Regions from separate parts of the Corallincola platygyrae genome, predicted to be linked through region 1. Evidence: predicted binding sites of a transcription regulator. Region 1 holds the regulator's gene; the other holds the start of a gene.
The links. Region 1 encodes sigma-54, which starts transcription at its own class of promoters, with help from an activator protein. Its sites were predicted from a motif close to GTTGGCACGNNNNTNGNNT; they were not measured.
Positions count from the first base shown of each region.

Region 2: a site for sigma-54 is predicted at 2,824-2,842, ahead of ABEA14_RS15415 (PEP-CTERM sorting domain-containing protein). Genes of this name have one in related genera too.

Region 1 is NZ_BAABLI010000029.1:6,224-18,601, forward strand. Features, by position in the region: gene mgtE (magnesium transporter) at 1-184, opposite strand, end outside; gene ABEA14_RS16655 (HPr family phosphocarrier protein) at 278-556, opposite strand; gene rapZ (RNase adapter RapZ) at 560-1,405, opposite strand; gene ptsN (PTS IIA-like nitrogen regulatory protein PtsN) at 1,429-1,878, opposite strand; gene hpf (ribosome hibernation promoting factor) at 1,886-2,173, opposite strand; gene ABEA14_RS16675 (RNA polymerase factor sigma-54) at 2,202-3,707, opposite strand; gene lptB (LPS export ABC transporter ATP-binding protein) at 3,798-4,523, opposite strand; gene lptA (lipopolysaccharide transport periplasmic protein LptA) at 4,526-5,071, opposite strand; gene lptC (LPS export ABC transporter periplasmic protein LptC) at 5,055-5,615, opposite strand; gene kdsC (3-deoxy-manno-octulosonate-8-phosphatase KdsC) at 5,612-6,160, opposite strand; gene ABEA14_RS16700 (calcium/sodium antiporter) at 6,208-7,176, opposite strand; gene mlaF (phospholipid ABC transporter ATP-binding protein MlaF) at 7,398-8,207, shown strand; gene mlaE (lipid asymmetry maintenance ABC transporter permease subunit MlaE) at 8,204-8,980, shown strand; gene mlaD (outer membrane lipid asymmetry maintenance protein MlaD) at 8,985-9,467, shown strand; gene ABEA14_RS16720 (MlaC/ttg2D family ABC transporter substrate-binding protein) at 9,482-10,144, shown strand; gene ABEA14_RS16725 (STAS domain-containing protein) at 10,141-10,452, shown strand; gene ibaG (BolA family iron metabolism protein IbaG) at 10,470-10,727, shown strand; gene murA (UDP-N-acetylglucosamine 1-carboxyvinyltransferase) at 10,740-12,005, shown strand; gene degS (outer membrane-stress sensor serine endopeptidase DegS) at 12,085-12,378, opposite strand, start outside.
Region 2 is NZ_BAABLI010000017.1:165,059-171,212, forward strand. Features, by position in the region: gene ABEA14_RS15400 (tetratricopeptide repeat protein) at 1-419, opposite strand, end outside; gene ABEA14_RS15405 (hypothetical protein) at 686-991, shown strand; gene ABEA14_RS15410 (hypothetical protein) at 1,060-1,704, opposite strand; gene ABEA14_RS15415 (PEP-CTERM sorting domain-containing protein) at 2,038-2,727, opposite strand; gene ABEA14_RS15420 (TIGR01621 family pseudouridine synthase) at 2,988-3,716, opposite strand; gene rmuC (DNA recombination protein RmuC) at 3,697-5,040, opposite strand; tRNA gene ABEA14_RS15430 (tRNA-Pro) at 5,187-5,263, opposite strand; tRNA gene ABEA14_RS15435 (tRNA-His) at 5,274-5,349, opposite strand; tRNA gene ABEA14_RS15440 (tRNA-Arg) at 5,384-5,460, opposite strand; gene ABEA14_RS15445 (c-type cytochrome) at 5,686-6,102, shown strand.

The DNA of each region.
Region 1 (12,378 bases):
GATCTACTAACTGCCAGAGTACGGTACGCCCTTTGGTTGGCGTTGACTCAAACAAGAGGGCGACATCAGAGGGCTCCATCGACTGGAGAATGCGGCGAACATGAATGAACATGCCGCTATCTAGCGCATCTCTGACTTGTTTTAACTTTTGCTGGGGAAGGTCCTGCTCGTAAATCTCAGACATCGATATTCACCTCCCCAAGTGTTTATTTAGAACAGATAGGAGAATTGTATCGTAACAACCAGAAAAATAGAGAGAATTTTTGTTTAAATGTGGTTATTCGTTTTCGTCGAAGCGATCATTGATTAACGCTTCAACGGCATTCATTGCTTCTTGCGCTTCATCGCCTTCACTGACCACGGATATCTCCTGACCCATGCAGGTTTCCAGCATCAGAAGTCCCATCACACTGGCTGCTGATGCGGATTTTCCCTGATGCTCGATTAGCACTTCAGCGTCAAATCGATTTACCAATGTCACCAGCTTGGTTGCAGCACGAGCGTGCAGGCCAAGTTTGTTCTTAATCAGGAGTTTTTTTTCTACACGTTGGCTCATGGACTAGTGATCTAATTCTCTGTGGCGGATCTGGATATCTTCGCGCAGCTCTTTGAATTGTGCGGCCAGTGATTCGGCGATAAACACTGAGCGATGTTGGCCTCCGGTACAACCGATAGCCACGGTCACATAGCTGCGATTATTAAGTTCAAGATGTGGCAGCCAGGTGTTTAGCAGATTATTTATCTGCCAGATAAACTTTGATACCAGCGGCTGTTGGCCAAAAAACTGCTGTACTGGCAAATCCCTGCCTGTCAGCGGCCTTAGTTCTGGCTCCCAGTGGGGATTTGGTAGGAATCTGGCATCGAATACATAGTCTGCATCCTGAGGGATGCCGTACTTAAACCCGAACGACTCAAACACTAAAACCAAACTCCGTTCGGCGTTACCTAATATCCGCTCTCGGACCAGCTCACTCAATTGGTGAATAGATAAGGACGAGCTGTCTATCTGCAGGTCTGCTCGCGATATTAAAGGTTCCAGCAGACGCTCTTCAGCTGCAATTGCCTGCTCAAGAGAGCCTCCGTTTTTAGACAGAGGGTGCAATCTGCGGGTCTCGCTGAATCGTTTTATCAGCGCGCTTTGGTCTGCATCCAGAAACAGTAAAGTGCAACGATACTGTTGGCACAGCATGTCTAAAATGGTTTCTAACGTATGCGGCTCTTCAGGCAGGTTTCGAACGTCGATGCTGACCGCTATCTCGCCATAGCGCTCACTGACCTGAGTGACCAATGTCGGTAGCATTTCTACAGGAAGGTTATCGACACAGTAATAACCAAGATCTTCCAGAACACGTAAAGCGACACTTTTGCCAGAGCCTGATCGGCCGCTGACAATAGTAAGTTTAATGGGTGACGCTACGTCCGTGTCGCTCATGGGTGAGTGATGATCTCGTAGAGTTCCTGATCGTTATCTGCACATCTTAACTTCTTCAGAATTTGCTTGTCTGAGAGTTTTGCTGCAATTGCTGACAGGGTTTTCAGGTGTTCCTGGCAGCTCTGTTCTGGGACCAGTAGCGCGAATATGAGGTCTACTGGTTGATTGTCGATGGCATCAAAGGCAATAGGCTCATCGCACTGCAACAAGACTGCAACAGCTTTACTGGCATTTGAGATCCGCCCATGAGGAATAGCAATACCATTTCCAATACCTGTACTGCCCTTTTTCTCTCTATCCAGAATGCTTTCAAAGATCATTTTGCAGCCGTGATCCGGCAGGTGCTTGGCAGCCAGTTCGCTGGCCATCTCAAGCACTCGTTTTTTGCTTGAACCGTGGACTGCACTTCGAGTGCAGTCCAGGCTGAGAATGGATGATATATCCATAGTGTAATTAGTGCGCGTTTAGCTTTTCTTTATGTTTAATTACTTGTCGATCGAGTTTATCGACCAACGCGTCGATTGCGGCATACATATCTGAATGCTCTGCGTTAGCAAATATCTCACCACCATTTAGGTGCAGTTTTGCTTCTGCTTTTTGCGTTAACTTCTCAACGTTGAGGATAACGTAAACGTTATTGATGTGGTCGAAATGGCGCTCTAGCTTAGTGAACTTTTCATTCACATAGTTTCGGAGTGAATCAGTAACTTCGACATGATGGCCGGTAAGATTGATTTGCATAGACCTCATCCTTTTATTGGTGAGCTTTTTACAGCAAGCTCTTTCGCTGATTTGACGGTGGGATAGACAAGGACTCCCGATACTTGGCGATCGTTCGTCTTGCTACCTGAATTCCCTGGTCTGCCAGTAGGTCAGCAATTTTGCTATCTGACAAAGGCTTGCTGGGGATTTCAGCCGCCACTAGTTTCTTGATCAGTGCTCGAATAGCTGTTGAGGAGCATTCTCCACCCCCTTCAGTACTGACGTGGCTGGAGAAGAAATATTTAAGCTCGAAGATACCTCTGGGGGTATGCATATACTTTTGTGTGGTCACACGGGATATGGTTGATTCATGCATATCAACCGCTTGAGCGATATCGTTAAGCACCATTGGCTTCATCGCTTCATCGCCGTATTCAAAGAAATCCCGTTGAAACTGAACAATGCAGTTTGCCACTTTCATCAGCGTATCATTGCGGCTTTCCAGGCTCTTGATGAACCATTTTGCTTCCTGCAGATGAGAGCGAATGTACTGGCTGTCTGCTGAATTCTTCACCGTGCGGCTCATGGCAGCATATTGCTGATTTACTTTGAGTTTAGGTACGGCATCAGGGTTGAGCTCTACAACCCAGCGACCGCTTTTTTTGGTCACCGATACGTCTGGAATCACGTATTGTTCTTCGCCACTGATCACCGCACTGCCTGGGCGAGGATTAAGTGACTGGATCAAGCGGAGAACTTCGCGTAACTGGTCTTCCTTGAGCTTGCTTTTACGCATCAACTGGCGATAGTCACGGCTGGCGAGTAGCTCGATATGATTGCCCAGAACCTGCTTACATTCTTTCAACCAAGGTGTATCTTCTGCAAATTGGTTGACCTGCACCAGCAGGCACTCTTGCAGTGAGCGAGCGCCAACGCCGATCGGGTCAAACAACTGAATACGTTTGATTACAGCTTCAACTTCATCCAGCTCAACCGCTTCTTCATCTTGTCCGAGCGCGGTAAGAATGTCTTCTGCTGACACAGTCAGATAGCCGGATTCGTCGATGGCATCAATGATGGCGGTGGCGATTGCACGGTCTACGTCACTGAATGGAGTCAGTTGCATCTGCCACTCGAGGTGGCTTTGCAGTGAATCTGTTGTCTCGCCCTGATAGCTGAACTCACTATCGTCGCCGTAGGAGGCTCCGGAAACTGGCGCTGCAGAGAGGTGATCATCCCAGGTGCTGTCTACTGGAAGTTCGTCAGATATCTGCTCTTTGTTGAGTGCTTCCGACGTTTCAACCGCAGCAGCATCATGTTCGTCTTGGAAACCATCGTTGCTGTCAGCTGATGCCGTTTCAGCTTTTTGAGGAAGATCTTGAGCCTCGCCGTTGACAGGCTGCTCAGCTACGTCGCTTTGTTCTGTCTGTTCCAGAAGCGGATTATTGTCGAGCGCATCCTGAACTTCCTGCTGGAGGTCCAGAGTCGATAATTGCAACAGCCGAATTGCCTGTTGCAATTGCGGCGTCATGGTAAGTTGCTGGCCTAAACGTAACTGTAATGACGGTTTCATTTACTTCCGTGACAATAAAAAAACGCACTTGCTTACAACGGACGTGGAGTTCGAGTGAGAGACTAAAAAATGCGTCACCCGTTAATTAAACTATAGCTGGAATTGCTCGCCGAGATACACGTCACGTACCTTTTGATCCGATAATACATCTTCCGGCTTGCCTTTGGCTATCAACTCTCCGTGGCTAACGATGTAAGCGTACTCACATACATCCAGAGTCTCTCTCACATTGTGATCAGTAATCAAGACACCAAGACCTCGATCGCGTAAGTGTTCAATGATTTTCTTGATATCGGTTACAGATATTGGATCTACTCCTGCAAAAGGTTCATCCAATAAAACGAACTGAGGCTCTGCAGCCAGTGCTCTTGCTATCTCAACTCGTCGACGCTCACCGCCCGACAGAGACATTCCTAAGCTGTCACGAATGTGAGTAATGCTGAACTCTTCAAGCAGCTGCTCCAGTATTTCCAGTCGTTGGACCCGGCTCAGTTCAGCGCGGGTTTGCAACACGGCCATAATGTTGTCGGATACAGACAGCTTGCGAAAGATGGAGGATTCCTGTGGTAGGTAACCAATCCCCTTGCGTGCGCGAACGTGCATGGGGGATAGAGTGACATCTTCATCATTGATTGTGATGCGCCCTTTATCATTTGGTACCAGGCCAACCACCATATAAAAGGTGGTTGTTTTGCCCGCCCCGTTGGGGCCCAACAAGCCGACAATTTGGCCCTTGTTTAACGCCAAAGAGACATCTTTCACCACTTGGCGCCCTTTATAGCTTTTTGCCAGATGGTTGGCGGTGAGGGTTGCCATGACTATTCGGTATCCTCTTCTTCATCTTTCTGACCCAACTGCTGTTGCAGCTGTTCGGGTAAAAAGATGGTTGTGACGCGGTCACCTTCCTGTTTGCCGCTTTCAGCCACCAGTTTTTGCTTGGCGATGTCGTAACGTATCAGCTCTCCTTGCACCACACTGTCCTGTTGAGTCAGGGTCGCGCCACCGGTAAGAATTAACGTCTTGTCCGCCAAGCGGTAGCGTATCTCTTTTGCTTCTGCTGTCATGGTGCGACCATTTTCCAGCAGTTGACTGAATTTTGCGGGTTCGCCTGCGGCGATCAAAACTTCTTTTCCCGCACCTGCAGACTGTTCAACCTGAAGGGTGTCAGCAAAAATCTTCAATGTGCCTTGAGTAACGCTGACATCTTCAAAGAACGAGATGATACCTTTTTGTATATCAATGCTTTGGCGCTTGGCATCCACACGGACTTCTTGCTGAAAGTCAGCTTCAACAGCCTGGATATGAGGGGTTACCGCGATCAGCAGTCCAGCCAGGCCGAGATAAAATCTATTTTTCAGGTTCATAGGTCGCTTTTACATCACTGAGCAGTTCAATCTGCTCTTTTTCTACATTGCCTCGCAATCCAACTCCCTGGAGTTGGTAGCTCGGCCCTTTGACCGTAACAGGTTGATCGCTGCTGACTTCATTTGATGCCAGATCCATTTCTACATACTCGGTCAGCAGAGTATTGGTTTGATTCTGTTCTGTTTGGGTTTCAATAACAACCTGCTGCTCAAGAATCAACTGGTTCTCTCTCAGTCGTCCCTGTTCTGCATTGAGCGTCCAGCCCGCTTGTTTACCATTAGGGTAGACGACCACTTTAGGTGACTTGAAACTGGTGAATTCATTGTTGCTGAAGTGCGCCATATCGGACGCCCAGATCTGATGAGCGAGCAAGCCATTTTCATCATAACTGCGACTGCGGAGCGTTTTGGCCGTGAAGTCAGGGCGCTGTTCTCCCTCGGCACCAGCAACTTCAATTTGTTGCTGACGAACGCTGTCCTGATAGTAGTAAAGCGCGATTGCAGCAGCGAAAAGAATAACGCTGAATATCAGCACGCGATTCATATACTCAGCCCCTGGCTGCTTTCAAGTTTACCTTGTGACTGCAGAAGTAAATCGCATACCTCTCTGACCGCACCATGGCCACCCTCAATGTTGGTGCGATAATGGCTGAACTTATGAAGCATTGGGTGGGCGTCTTGGACGCTGACAGCAAGTCCACACCGTTTCATAACGGGAGCGTCTACCATATCGTCACCTATGTAACCGCACTGTTCCGGCACCAGGCTTGTTTTCAGAAGCAGGGATTCGAATGCGGAGAGCTTGTCATCCTGCCCTTGAAAAATGTGTTCAACGCCAAGAGCCGTCATCCGTTGTTGGACTATGTTCGACTTTCTTCCGGTAATAACGGCGACAGAAACTCCTGCATATTGCAGCGCTTTGACACCATACCCATCGCGAGTATGGAATGCCTTTAACTCTTCCCCTTGATTGCCCAGATAGATGCGTCCATCGGAAAACACGCCATCAACATCGCAGATCAACAGGCGAACCTGTTTTGCTCGGTCAATGATGTCTGTGCTCACTTCGCCATATAGGGTGCTAATCAAATCTGCCATCTCGTCATCTGTTACGGCTTCGCAACGATACCGCTATCTTAGCCTAAGTTGTTGAATAAAAGGATCTGGTAACCAATAAATGCGGCCGCTAATACGCCACCTTCCCAGCGTGCCAGTATTCGCTTGCCTCTGAGCCCATAACAAAATAGGAACAGCAGCAGGGTCAAACCAAGCATCACAGGAATGTCTCGATGCAAGGCAAAGGCGTCAACAGCACCCGGCGAGATCAGCGCTGGCATAGCCAAAACTGCCAGTAAGTTAAATATATTCGAACCTATGACATTGCCTAGCGCCAGGTCACCTTCATTTCTTAAGGCGCCTGCGACGCTGGCAGCAAGCTCTGGCAAACTGGTGCCAATGGCGATAATGGTTAAACCAATAACTAAATCACTGACACCAAAATGGTGCGCCAGTTCCACAGCATTTTGTACCAGCAGTTCACTGCTTACCAGCAAAAGTGCCAGACCTGCAATCAGCCAAATTACTGCTTTGGGTGTTGGTAGATCATCGGGTATCTCTGCTTCGCTCTCCTCTATCAGAGGGTCGCCCTGGCCTGACTGTGCCATAGAGATCTTGAGCATATAACCGGTAAAACCGAGTATCCCTGCGACTAAAATAATGCCATCTACACGAGATAGATTCAGGTCAAGAAACATTGCACTGGCAGCCAGCGTAATGATGATTAGAAGCGGAAACTCTCTTTTAAGCGTACCTGAAGATACGCTTAGAGGACGAACTAAGGCGGTGATGCCTAGCACCATGGCAATATTGGTAATGTTTGAGCCCAACGCATTACCTACGGCAGTATCTGGATTGCCATTGAGAGACGCTGAAGCTGCAACAAGCATCTCTGGTGCGGACGACCCAAAGGCTACGATGGTCAGGCCAATGATTAGCGGAGATATCCCGAGATTACGGGCTAACCCTGCGGCGCCGTAGACAAACTTGTCTGCGCTCCAGACTAAAATTGCCAGTGAAACAATAATTATAAGCGCGGGAATCAACATAACATATCGCCGTAGTAGCTATCTCAAAGCAAGAAAGGAGCCATTTTGTGGCGAGAGAGTGACACTTTTTTACCTTAATGTCGATTACAGCAATAATCAGAAACAGTTTTTTGACTAGCTTTTAATTTTGCCGTCCGCATTAAAAAGGATACAATCGACGGCCCGCCATCAGGGATACTCGTAGTCCGCTGACAGGAGCTCGTCGGTTAAGGTTATGGAACATGCCAAAAGATAACGTCGTCGACATTCGCAATCTCACGTTTCGCCGTGGTCAACGATACATTTATAAGGACCTGAACCTCACTATTCCGAGAGGAAAGGTGGTGGCCATTATGGGGCCCAGCGGTATCGGTAAAACGACCTTGCTGCGACTCATCGGTGGGCAATTAAAGCCTGAGCAGGGCGAGGTTCTGTTTGATGGGGAAGATATTCCATCAATGAATCGTCATCGGCTTTATGAAGCCCGTAAGCGCATGAGCATGTTGTTCCAGAGCGGCGCTTTGTTCACTGAGCTGGATGTTTTTGACAATGTCGCTTTTCCAATTCGCGAACATACTGCCCTGCCTGAGGAATTGATTCGTTCCATTGTGTTAATGAAATTAGAGGCTGTTGGATTGCGAGGTGCCAGAGACTTGGCTCCGAGTGAATTATCAGGCGGCATGGCAAGGCGCGCTGCGTTAGCGAGAGCGATTGCACTGGACCCGGATTTGATGATGTACGATGAGCCGTTCGCTGGTCAGGACCCAATCTCGCTTGGGATCCTGGTTAAATTGATCAAGCAGTTGAACGATGCATTGAATATGACCTCTATAGTCGTGACTCACGATGTGCCGGAAGTTATGAGTATCGCTGATTATGTTTACATCATTGCTGACAAGAAAGTGATTGGAGAGGGAACCCCAGAGATTGTCGCTCAATCGGATTCCCCTCTGGTACAACAGTTTTTGAAAGGAAACCATGACGGACCGGTTCCTTTCCATTACCCAGCGGCAAGTTTTGCCGAAGATCTAAAAGGAGTCGATCCTCAGTGATTGAAAAGATCCGCCAGATAGGCGTCAGCGCATTGGATAGCCTGGCTGGAGCGGGAAGGGCAACTATGATCCTCGGCTCCGTGATTATAGGCCGATTCTCTATTCGTCGAGGCATACCGCTACTGATCAAGCAGATCTATGTGTCGGGTGTATTGTCGATGCTGATCGTGTTGGTATCAGGTTTGTTCATCGGCATGGTTTTGGGGCTACAGGCCTATAATGTGCTGGTGGACTACAGTGCTGAAGAGAGTATCGGCCCAATGGTGGCTCTGGCTTTGCTTAGAGAACTTGGTCCTGTTGTTACCGCGCTATTGTTTGCTGGACGTGCGGGTTCGGCGATGACTGCTGAAATCGGTTTGATGAAAGCCACTGAGCAGCTTACCAGCCTCGAGATGATGGCTGTTGACCCGTTGAAACGTATCGTTGCACCTCGGTTCTGGGCCGGCGTGATAAGTATGCCGTTGTTGGCGACAATGTTCAGCAGTGTTGGCATTTTTGGTGGTTACCTGGTCGGAGTGGAGTGGCTGGGTGTTGATAGTGGTGCTTTTTGGTCGGTGATGAATTCAGCGGTCGAATGGCGAGAAGATATTGGCAACGGGATGATTAAAAGTGTGGTTTTCGCTGTTGTCGTGACGTGGATATCGGTATTCAAGGGATATGACGCGGTACCAACGTCTGAGGGGATCAGTCGGGCAACGACTGAAACCGTAGTTCATTCTTCTTTAGCGGTTTTGGGACTGGATTTTGTTCTCACCGCATTAATGTTTGGGTAAATGGATGCAGAAACGTAAACGCTTTGACCAGCGCAAAATAGAAATCTTGGTGGGCTTCTTTGTATTGGCTAGCTTCTTAGCCTTGCTAATGCTATCTCTCAAAGTGGCAACCTCTGAGCTGGGTACCAGTACCAGCTCGTACACACTGTTTGCGAAGTTTGACAATATTGGCGGCTTAAAAGTGCGTGCACCGATCAAGGTCGGTGGTGTCGTTATCGGTCGTGTCGCCAGTATTGAGTTGGATCCCAATGACTGGGTTCCTGTGGTTGAAATGCGTTTGGACGCAGATTACAACCGTTTTACTGATTCAACTTCGGCTTCGATTCTCACCTCTGGACTGTTGGGTGAACAATACATTGGTTTGCAACCTGGCTTTGAAGATGAGGAAAGTGAATTTCTCGCCGATGGTGATCGTATTCCTGATACCAAGTCCGCTCTTGTGCTTGAAGACTTGATAGGTCAGTTCCTTTATAGCCAGAAAGATTAATGACTGGAGACCGCATGACTTTGTTGCTTCGCCGTTTATCTCTGTTGGTAGCCTGCTACCTGTTGGCATTTGCCGCAGTCGCGGCAGAGCCTATTAAACAAGAAGACCCATTTGCATTAGCACAGGAAGTGGCAAAGCGAACCTTTGGACGCATCAATAATGAGCAACCAAAAATTCAGGCGGATCCTGAGCATCTGAAAACCATTGTTGTTGAAGAGTTGATTCCTTACGCGGATTATCGTTTTGCTGCTTACAAAGTGATCGGTCAGAGCTCACTGAAAAAATCGACTAAAGAGCAGAGAAAACGTTTCGTCGAGGCATTTAAGGGCAACCTTATTGTTACCTACGCTCAGCTGTTTACTGAATACAATGGCCAGACAGTGGCATTTTTACCCGGAAAACTGAGTGATGAGAATTATGCGACAGTAAAGACCGTCATTCAGCAGCCTGGCAGACCGGATATCAGCGTCGACTTTAAGATGCGCAGGAACAAGAAGACAGGGTTATGGCGAGCTTATGACATGGTAGCAGAGAACCTTAGCATGCTTAGCCAGAAAGAGGCTGAACTTCGTGGTTTGATACGGCAGAAAGGGCTGGACGAAGTCAGCGCCATGCTTGAGCAGAAAAATCAGGCTAAGATAGTTTTCGAAGAGCCTGAGAAAGAGGAAGCGCCATGAGTGCAACATTCGACAAGCTTGGCCCCAACAAATTTCAGATAACAGGGGTACTGGACAGAAACTCTGTACCCACTCTTTGGGCGAAACGTGAGGGACTTTGCTGCGGTGATGGCGTAACTGAGGTAAATTTATCGAAGTTAGACCACTGTGATAGTGCTGGTATGGCGTTTTTGCTCGAACTCTATGTCTGCCATAGCCGTCACGGGCGCGAGCTTCACTTTGTAAACGCGCCAGAACAGTTAATGCGGCTGGTAGAAGTTTCCGACCTGAATAATATCCTTCCTATTGAAGCAGCTCAGGCTGCTTAAATACCCAAGAGGTTGTAATGGACAACGAAAAAATTCAGTCGCTGCTGACTGAAGCGCTGTCTCTTGACGAAGTGTACGTGAAGAGTGATGGCAGCCATTATGAAATTATTGCTGTAGGCGAGTGTTTTGAGGGCATGCGCTCTGTTAAACGCCAGCAAACGGTTTATGGCCCGCTGATGGACACTATTGCGGCGGGTGATATGCACGCTGTCTCTATCAAAGCGTTTACACCGAGTGAGTGGCAACGCGATCGCAAGTTAATGATGCCCTCCTGATAAGTTTTTGTAATGGATAGATTAATTGTAAAGAAAAGTGGCCCACTTAAGGGCGATGTCACTATTTCTGGTGCCAAAAATGCGGCTTTGCCGATCTTGTTTGCGACCCTGCTGTGCCCTGAACCTCTTTCTATAAGCAACGTACCTAGACTGCGAGACATCAATACCACTTTGGCGCTGCTGAAGCGAATGGGTGTTAACGCTGATTGGAGTGATGACAATCAGGTCGCCATCAATGCTTCAAACCTAACTAGCTATGAAGCTCCTTATGATCTGGTGAAAACCATGCGAGCGTCGATTTTAGCGCTCGGTCCATTGGTGGCTAGAACAGGTAAGGCACGCGTATCCCTGCCTGGCGGATGTGCGATTGGAGCAAGACCAGTCAACCTTCATATTCATGGTTTGGAGATGATGGGCGCTGAAATTGAGGTTGAAGGTGGCTATATCAATGCGACCGCGCCTAAAGGTGGGTTGCGTGGTGCGACTATCTTTCTCGACACGGTAAGTGTTACCGGCACTGAAAACTTGATGGCTGCCGCTGTATTGGCTAATGGCACAACCGTTATCGAGAATGCAGCGAAAGAGCCAGAAGTGGTTGATCTGGCGGATTTCCTGAATTCACTTGGCGCCAAAATTCGTGGCGCGGGTACCGATAAAATCGAGATTGAAGGGGTAGAACGCCTTACCAGTGGTGAATATGCGGTTTTGCCGGATCGCATTGAGACGGGCACCTTCTTGGTGGCTGCTGCGGTGACTGGCGGTGATGTCACTTGCCGTAAAACCAGCGCAAAATTATTGGAACCCGTACTGGCTAAGCTAGAAGAATCGGGCGCACATGTCACATCCGGAGAGGACTGGATCCGCCTGGACATGCGCGGCCGCAAGCTCAAAGCGGTAAGTATTAGAACGGCTCCTCATCCAGGCTTCCCAACAGATATGCAAGCGCAGTTTACCGTGCTGAATATCTTGGCCGAAGGCAGCGGCAAAGTGACCGAAACCATCTTTGAAAACCGCTTTATGCATGTTCCTGAGTTGGGACGTATGGGCGCGGATATCGAGCTGGAAGGTAACACTGCTATTTGCCACCACACCGATAAACTGACCGGAGCTCAAGTGATGGCAACGGATTTGCGTGCTTCAGCTTGTTTGGTGATAGCAGGCTTGATGGCTGATGGTGAAACCGTGGTTGACCGTATTTACCATCTGGATCGTGGTTATGAAACCATCGAAAAGAAATTTGATGGGTTAGGTGCCACCATTGTTCGAGCCAGTGCATAACTCAGTTCTGAACATAAAAAAACGCCGCCTTCGCGGCGTTTTTTTATGCTTAGTCTTGGATTCCGCTGGCCGGAAACGGCTAAGTTCCAGGTAGGGCTGGAGGCTCTTGCACGGTAACGGGAAGCTCCAGTAGTTCACCGCGACGCATAACGGTGATTTTCACTGATGTGCCGGGGCGAGTTTCGGCGATTCTGTCCATCGCGTCATGAACACCTTCAACGGCTTTGTTGTTCATTTTGATCATCACATCATTTGGCAACAGGCCGCCTTTTGCCGCTGGGCCATTGGGCTCCATGTTGTCGATAACGACGCCGGTTAAACTGCCCAGCTTCAGTTGCTTGGCTAGAACAGGATTAATCTGCTGCCCGGTAAT
Region 2 (6,154 bases), on a different contig from region 1:
GGAAAAGCTTCTGTTGCTTGCTGCGCCTGCAATAGTTCCCGCGCCTGTGCCAGCAGCAGGTCCTGCTCCTTCGGCAAGTGTTTATCTAATACCGCACGCACTTGCTGTTCGTCGGCCTGGCCATCAAAACCATCCAGCATTTTGCCTTCTTTAACTACCATCACGGTAGGCAGAGCACGCACACCACACTGCATGGCCAACTGCTGATCAGCGGCACAGTTTACCCGACCGACAACAAGCTCATTTGGATACTCCGCGGCAATTTTCTCCAGCGTCTGGCTCATTGCCTGACACGCTTCCATTTCTGGCGCCCAGAACTCAAGCAGCAACAACTGATTAGCAGGCAAAGATTGAATGACCTGCTGAAAATTGGCGACTGAAACATCAAGGATATTAGGCGAGCTATTCACGGGTTCCACTGGAGACTCCAACTAGGTAATAACAAGTGCACGGGCAAGAGGGCTTGAATCTCGCCATCAATACTTGCAGATATGGGGGCAAGCTTAACAAAGCTCAATCCCTCCTCCCATCTATCAAAAAACTTTCAGAACCAAGTCACCTTATTGATAACACGACCATCTAAAAGTAGCTCAGATATCAACAGGTCTTAATTGAGGAATACGACACGCAAACAGGTAGGCAAACTGCACATCGCTCGCCTGTTAATGACAGAAGGGGAATCCCCATGAAAAAGTTTCTTATAATCACAGCAGCACTTACGTTATCAAGTTCAGTGATTGCTAATACCGGTTACGAAGAACCCACTTACCTCAATTATGCCGTACAGGCCTCAAAAGAGGGGACAGCGATTAAACTTGGTAGAACATTGGAAAACGGCGTTTTTGAGCCAGGTTATCTCAACTACCAGTTCGACCAGGAACCTGAAGATTTGGATGCATTACTTCGGACCAATCCACCAGCAGCAGGCCCCTCAACAGTGAACAACACTGAGGGATATGTTGAGCCAATTTACGTCAACTACGATGAATAGCTGTTCAGCCTGCATAAAAAAGCCTGGCTTGTAGCCAGGCTTTTTTACATACACAAATGTGTTAAGTATCAACGACGACGGAAACGACCCGCACCCACCATCAGCAGGCCAAGGCCAGCAAGCAGTGCAACCGAAGGTTCAGGAACAGCTACCGGCACAACATCATTAACGGCCAGCTCCATATAATCCAAGGTCTGATCAATACCATCATCTACGGCATACACATAGAGGTTGGCATCAACAAACGGATTAGTTTCCCAATACAAACCAAAGTGGTCAACGCCACCATTGAACTTGGCCTGACTGTAGTAATAGTCACCATCGGACTTAAACCACAAACCAAATGCCAAACCATCTGCAAGGCTCAGGTCAATGCTGCCAAACATACTGCTGGCAGTCATGGTAACCAAATCCCAGATCACATTTGAATCATCTCCGACCACGACTGTTTCATCAAAAATGGTCAGCATCGAAGAAATTGATTCATTGATGTAATCGTAATGGTACAAACCAAATGCATGGTCAAAGGTGTTGAACTGACCAAAACGGAACACCATTTCGAAGTTGCTGTCGTCAAGCACAGCGTCAGCATCGGTTAGAGTGAAAAGGCTGTCTCCGCTGTCATCAATACCATTGTATTGAGCAGGGATGATTGGCGCAGCGGCAACTGTGCCAGAAAATATAAGAGCAAAAACTAAAAGGAACGTCTTCATGACTGACCTCATCCATAATTGAAAGACATGCGACTACTTATCTGCAGTCTAATCATCAGCAAAGATCAGGCCAGAATATAACTAACTGTATTTATTGAATTTAACAGTTAAGAAATAACTAAATAGCATAATTTATTGACGATATGCATATGAAATACCTATTAATGGGTATCTTTTAATTCACATCAGCTATAACCGATGCGAAAAAGACAGACTTTTAGGATAAGCGAACAGTAATGATAACGATTTACACTACAGAGATTTTAAGAATGGAAGTCGAAGCGTAAAAAAGCCCGGCATATGCCGGGCTTTTACGAATGCCAATATCTTAGATTACTTACGGCGCAAGCGTCCTGCACCAAGCATCAGTAGACCCAATCCAGCCAGAGCAATCGCTGATGGTTCAGGCACGACACGTGTGAAGGTCAATGCTTCGATATAACCATTGTCGTATGCAGATACTACGATTGAAGTTCCAGCAGCAACAAATTTGGGTGCTGCCAAGGTATACAATCCATCATCAACGAGATCTACCGTTTTAGACCAGGCATTGATATCCAAACCCCATTCGTCCACAGAATCGTTCCAGCTATCACCATGACCGTTCAAAGTACCGCCATTAAACTGGATCGCGTCCAGCATGACAGCGAAATTGAAGGTTAGGTACAGCATTTCGCCTGGGTCAATGTTGTCTGAAGCACCAGCATCATTACCCAAACCACCTGAAGCAGGAGTGATATCTTGGATAATGTCGTCTTCCGGTGCTGTCACAACAAGCCAGTAGTCCTTCGCTTCGTTAATTCCAAGCTCAGAATCTAGGTCATAAGTCAGAGATGCGCCTTTATAGTCGGAGCAAGGGCCTGACTGAGGAGGTGTAGTAGGGAAGATAGTGGCACTGCAATCACCGCCAGGTGCACTATCAAATACCAATGTCACTGGCATTGGCATCACCATAGCCATCGCAGACGACGCAAGCAGCGTAGAAGCGGCCAAAGATGCCTTAATTAACGTTAAAACTTTCATACCTGAACCCCTTGTTTTCATAACACATGGAGTGAACAGTGGTACTGCGCGGCCCTCACATGACACTCGCCCCTGTGGGTACTTCACACGTAACTAAAGCAAGATGCTGGCCAAAATTTAACCAATTGTTTTTGTTTGTTTTTTTGTTGGGGAGATAAAGTTGGCGAAAAAAAAACCGACAATCGAAATATCTGTTTGTTTTTTCAACAGCGCTTTTATAGCTTTTAGTAATATAAAAAGGAGACAATCTCCCGCCAGCACTACTTTTTTAAGGTTGGCCAGCGCAACCGCCAGGGAGATAGAGTTTCCGCAAGTAAGGTTTTAAGCTTTTCTAAACGGTAAAACGCACCTTCTCCGGGCTCAGAGATTAAGCGCAAGTCATCATTTTTCCACTTAAATTCAATTGCATATGCATGAAGGTAAGTTCGATCAGCTTCTGAGCCGGCATACAAACCATCTCCATAAATAGGAGAACCCAGACTTTTGAGGGCGACTCTGATCTGATGAGTCTTGCCCGTATAGGGTTTAACCAAAAACACACGCAGCCCCTCGCCCAAGGCTGCGGTGAAAAAATGGCTGACAGCGGGATTGGTATTGCCTTTGGTTAATTTCCAGGCTCCACGCCTTGCTTTCACCATATCGCCGATCACAGCGCCCTGTTTTTTCCTGGGTTTCTTATCGCTGATGGCAAGGTAGTACTTGTTAATCGTTCGCTGCTCAAACAACTGGCCAAACTTTGCTGCACTTTCGGCATGTTTGGCGGCCAGGAGAATTCCTGAAGTCACCTTATCTAACCGATGAACAGGAAAAACCTTGGTATCGAAATAGGCACGTAGTAGCCCGAAAAAACCGGGGGCGATTGTGCCGTCATCATGCTTTTCATCATGACAACTGATACCCGGAGGCTTATCAAATGCCCAAAAGTCCTCATTTTCAAATAGGATTTTCGGCTCAAAATCAGCAGCAGCGTCACGCGTCACTGGACTCATCCTTGGCACCAACAATCTTTAAAGAGGGCTCCTCTTCTTTCGGCAGACTGTCCAGATCTATCTGTTTTTTGGCAGCTACGCCCAACTCCCGCATCGACTCTGCCTGACTAATCAGGTTGCCACGCCCGGTCGCCAGCCGCTTCATTGCAGTTTGATAGCTGTTGTGGGACTGCTCCAGGGATTTTCCAACTTTGTTGAGTTCATCCACAAATAAGCGCAGCTTGTCATACATAGCCGCTGCTTTGTCGGCAATATTCTGCGCATTCTGGTTCTGATACTCGTAACGCCAGATGTTATGCACCGTTCTCAGTGCAACTAACAGATTGGTCGGACTAACCAACATAATGTTGTTATCCAGCGCCAACTTAACCAAATCAGGCTGGTGATCAAGCGCCGCCAGGAAGGCAGCTTCGATAGGGATAAACATCAATACATAATCCAGGCTGTTGATGCCGGGGAGCTTATGGTAATCCTTGGCGCCCAATCCCTTAATATGATTTCGAATTGACTGAACGTGTGCCGACAACGCGGTTTCACGGGCGGCATTGTCATCACTATTAAAGTACTGTTCGTATGCCGTCAGCGATACCTTTGAATCGATGACGATTTGCTTGTTTTCGGGTAACTGAACAATCACATCGGGGCGGTATCGTTTACCCGAGTCCGTCGTTTGACTGACTTCCGTCTCATACTCATGCCCTTCACGGAGCCCAGACTCTTCCAGAACCCGCCCTAAGACAACTTCTCCCCAATTCCCTTGCTGTTTGCTATCCCCTTTTAATGCTTTGGTCAGATTCAGTGCATCTTCGCTCATCCGTTCGTTGAGCTTTTTTAAAGAGAGGATCTCGGATTTCAGGGTATGGCGCTCTTTCGCTTCTGTCTCGTATGCCTGTTGCACCTGCTTTTGAAATGCGCCTAGTTGCTGAGTCAGTGGGGCAAATGTGGCATTGAGCTTTTGTTGACTCTGTTGTTCAAATTGCTGTGACTTGGCATCAAAAATACGATTTGCCAGGTTTTCAAATTGCACCTGAAGACGTTGTTCTGATTTCTCAAGCAACACCAACTTTTCCGATGCAGCCTCATGTTGCGCCTGATAACGAGCTTCAACCTCAGTTTTTTCCAACTGCAATTGCTGCGTTTTTTCCTGCAATAAACGGTATTCGGCCTGAAGGTCAGCTAGCTCATCTTGCCTGCCCACCAGTTGCTGCTCAGTTTCACTCTTCTGACTACGCAACAGAGAGGATCGATAAGCTAACGCTGAAGTGGCAATCAACAACAGCAGGGATAGTGAAGCAAGAATGATTATCAGCAGCTGCGGATCCAACAGAAAACACTCCAAATTCAGACGGGTATCAGCTAGAGCATAACGCTGGTGCGGAGCGAGCCGCAAGAAAAGGGGAAAGACACTCAGTAAAAACATCGGGGCTGAAACGACAAAGCCCCCGGCTTTTGCCGAGGGCTCTGAAGAAATGGTCGGCGATGCAGGATTTGAACCTGCGACCCCTTGGACCCAAACCAAGTGCGCTACCAAACTGCGCTAATCGCCGACACTAAAACTGGGGTGGCTGATGGGGCTCGAACCCACGACCACCGGAATCACAATCCAGGGCTCTACCAACTGAGCTACAGCCACCAGTACTACTTTTTGCTGAATTCTTGCGTTGCCTTGGCGCGCCCGACAGGATTTGAACCTGTGACCTTTGGCTCCGGAGGCCAACGCTCTATCCAGCTGAGCTACGGGCGCTCACCTGCCTTCAGCGGGTGCGCATAGTACAAAAGGGTTTATCGCTTGTCTACGTTTTTTTTAAAGAATCTGAAAAACAATTGTCATTTGCTGTTTTATTGCCTGAAATTTCAGCAGTCTTAGCATTTTAGCTACCGACATTTAACGTTATAATCGCTTCAACTCGGTGTCTGGTATGCTTACTTAAAAGGCACCACTTAAAACAAATAGAGAGAGAAGATCCCGATGGCAACCCCTTTGCAGCAGCTGCTGATCGCTGGCCTGGCCGGCATGGTCCTGGCTACCCCTTTGGCCGCAAAAGAACCTACCAATGATGAGATCCAGTCACGTATTAAGCCTGTGGGTGAACTCTATATTGAGGGTGATGCTCCTGCTGTTGCGGCCGCTGCTGAACCTGCTGGCCCTCGCTCAGGCGCCGATATATATCAGGCAGCCTGTTTTGCCTGCCACGGTACTGGCGCATTGAACGCACCTAAGAAAGACGATGCTAACGCTTGGGCCCCTCGCCTAGCCCAAGGCATGGACGTGGTCCTGAAGCACGCGATTGATGGCTTCAACGCCATGCCACCTCGTGGAACATGTGCAGACTGCTCAGACGAAGATATCCAGGCAGCCATCGATTACATGGTTGAAGGCATCTAAGCCTAATTCAACCCTGATTCTAAAAACCGCCATCCGGCGGTTTTTTTATATA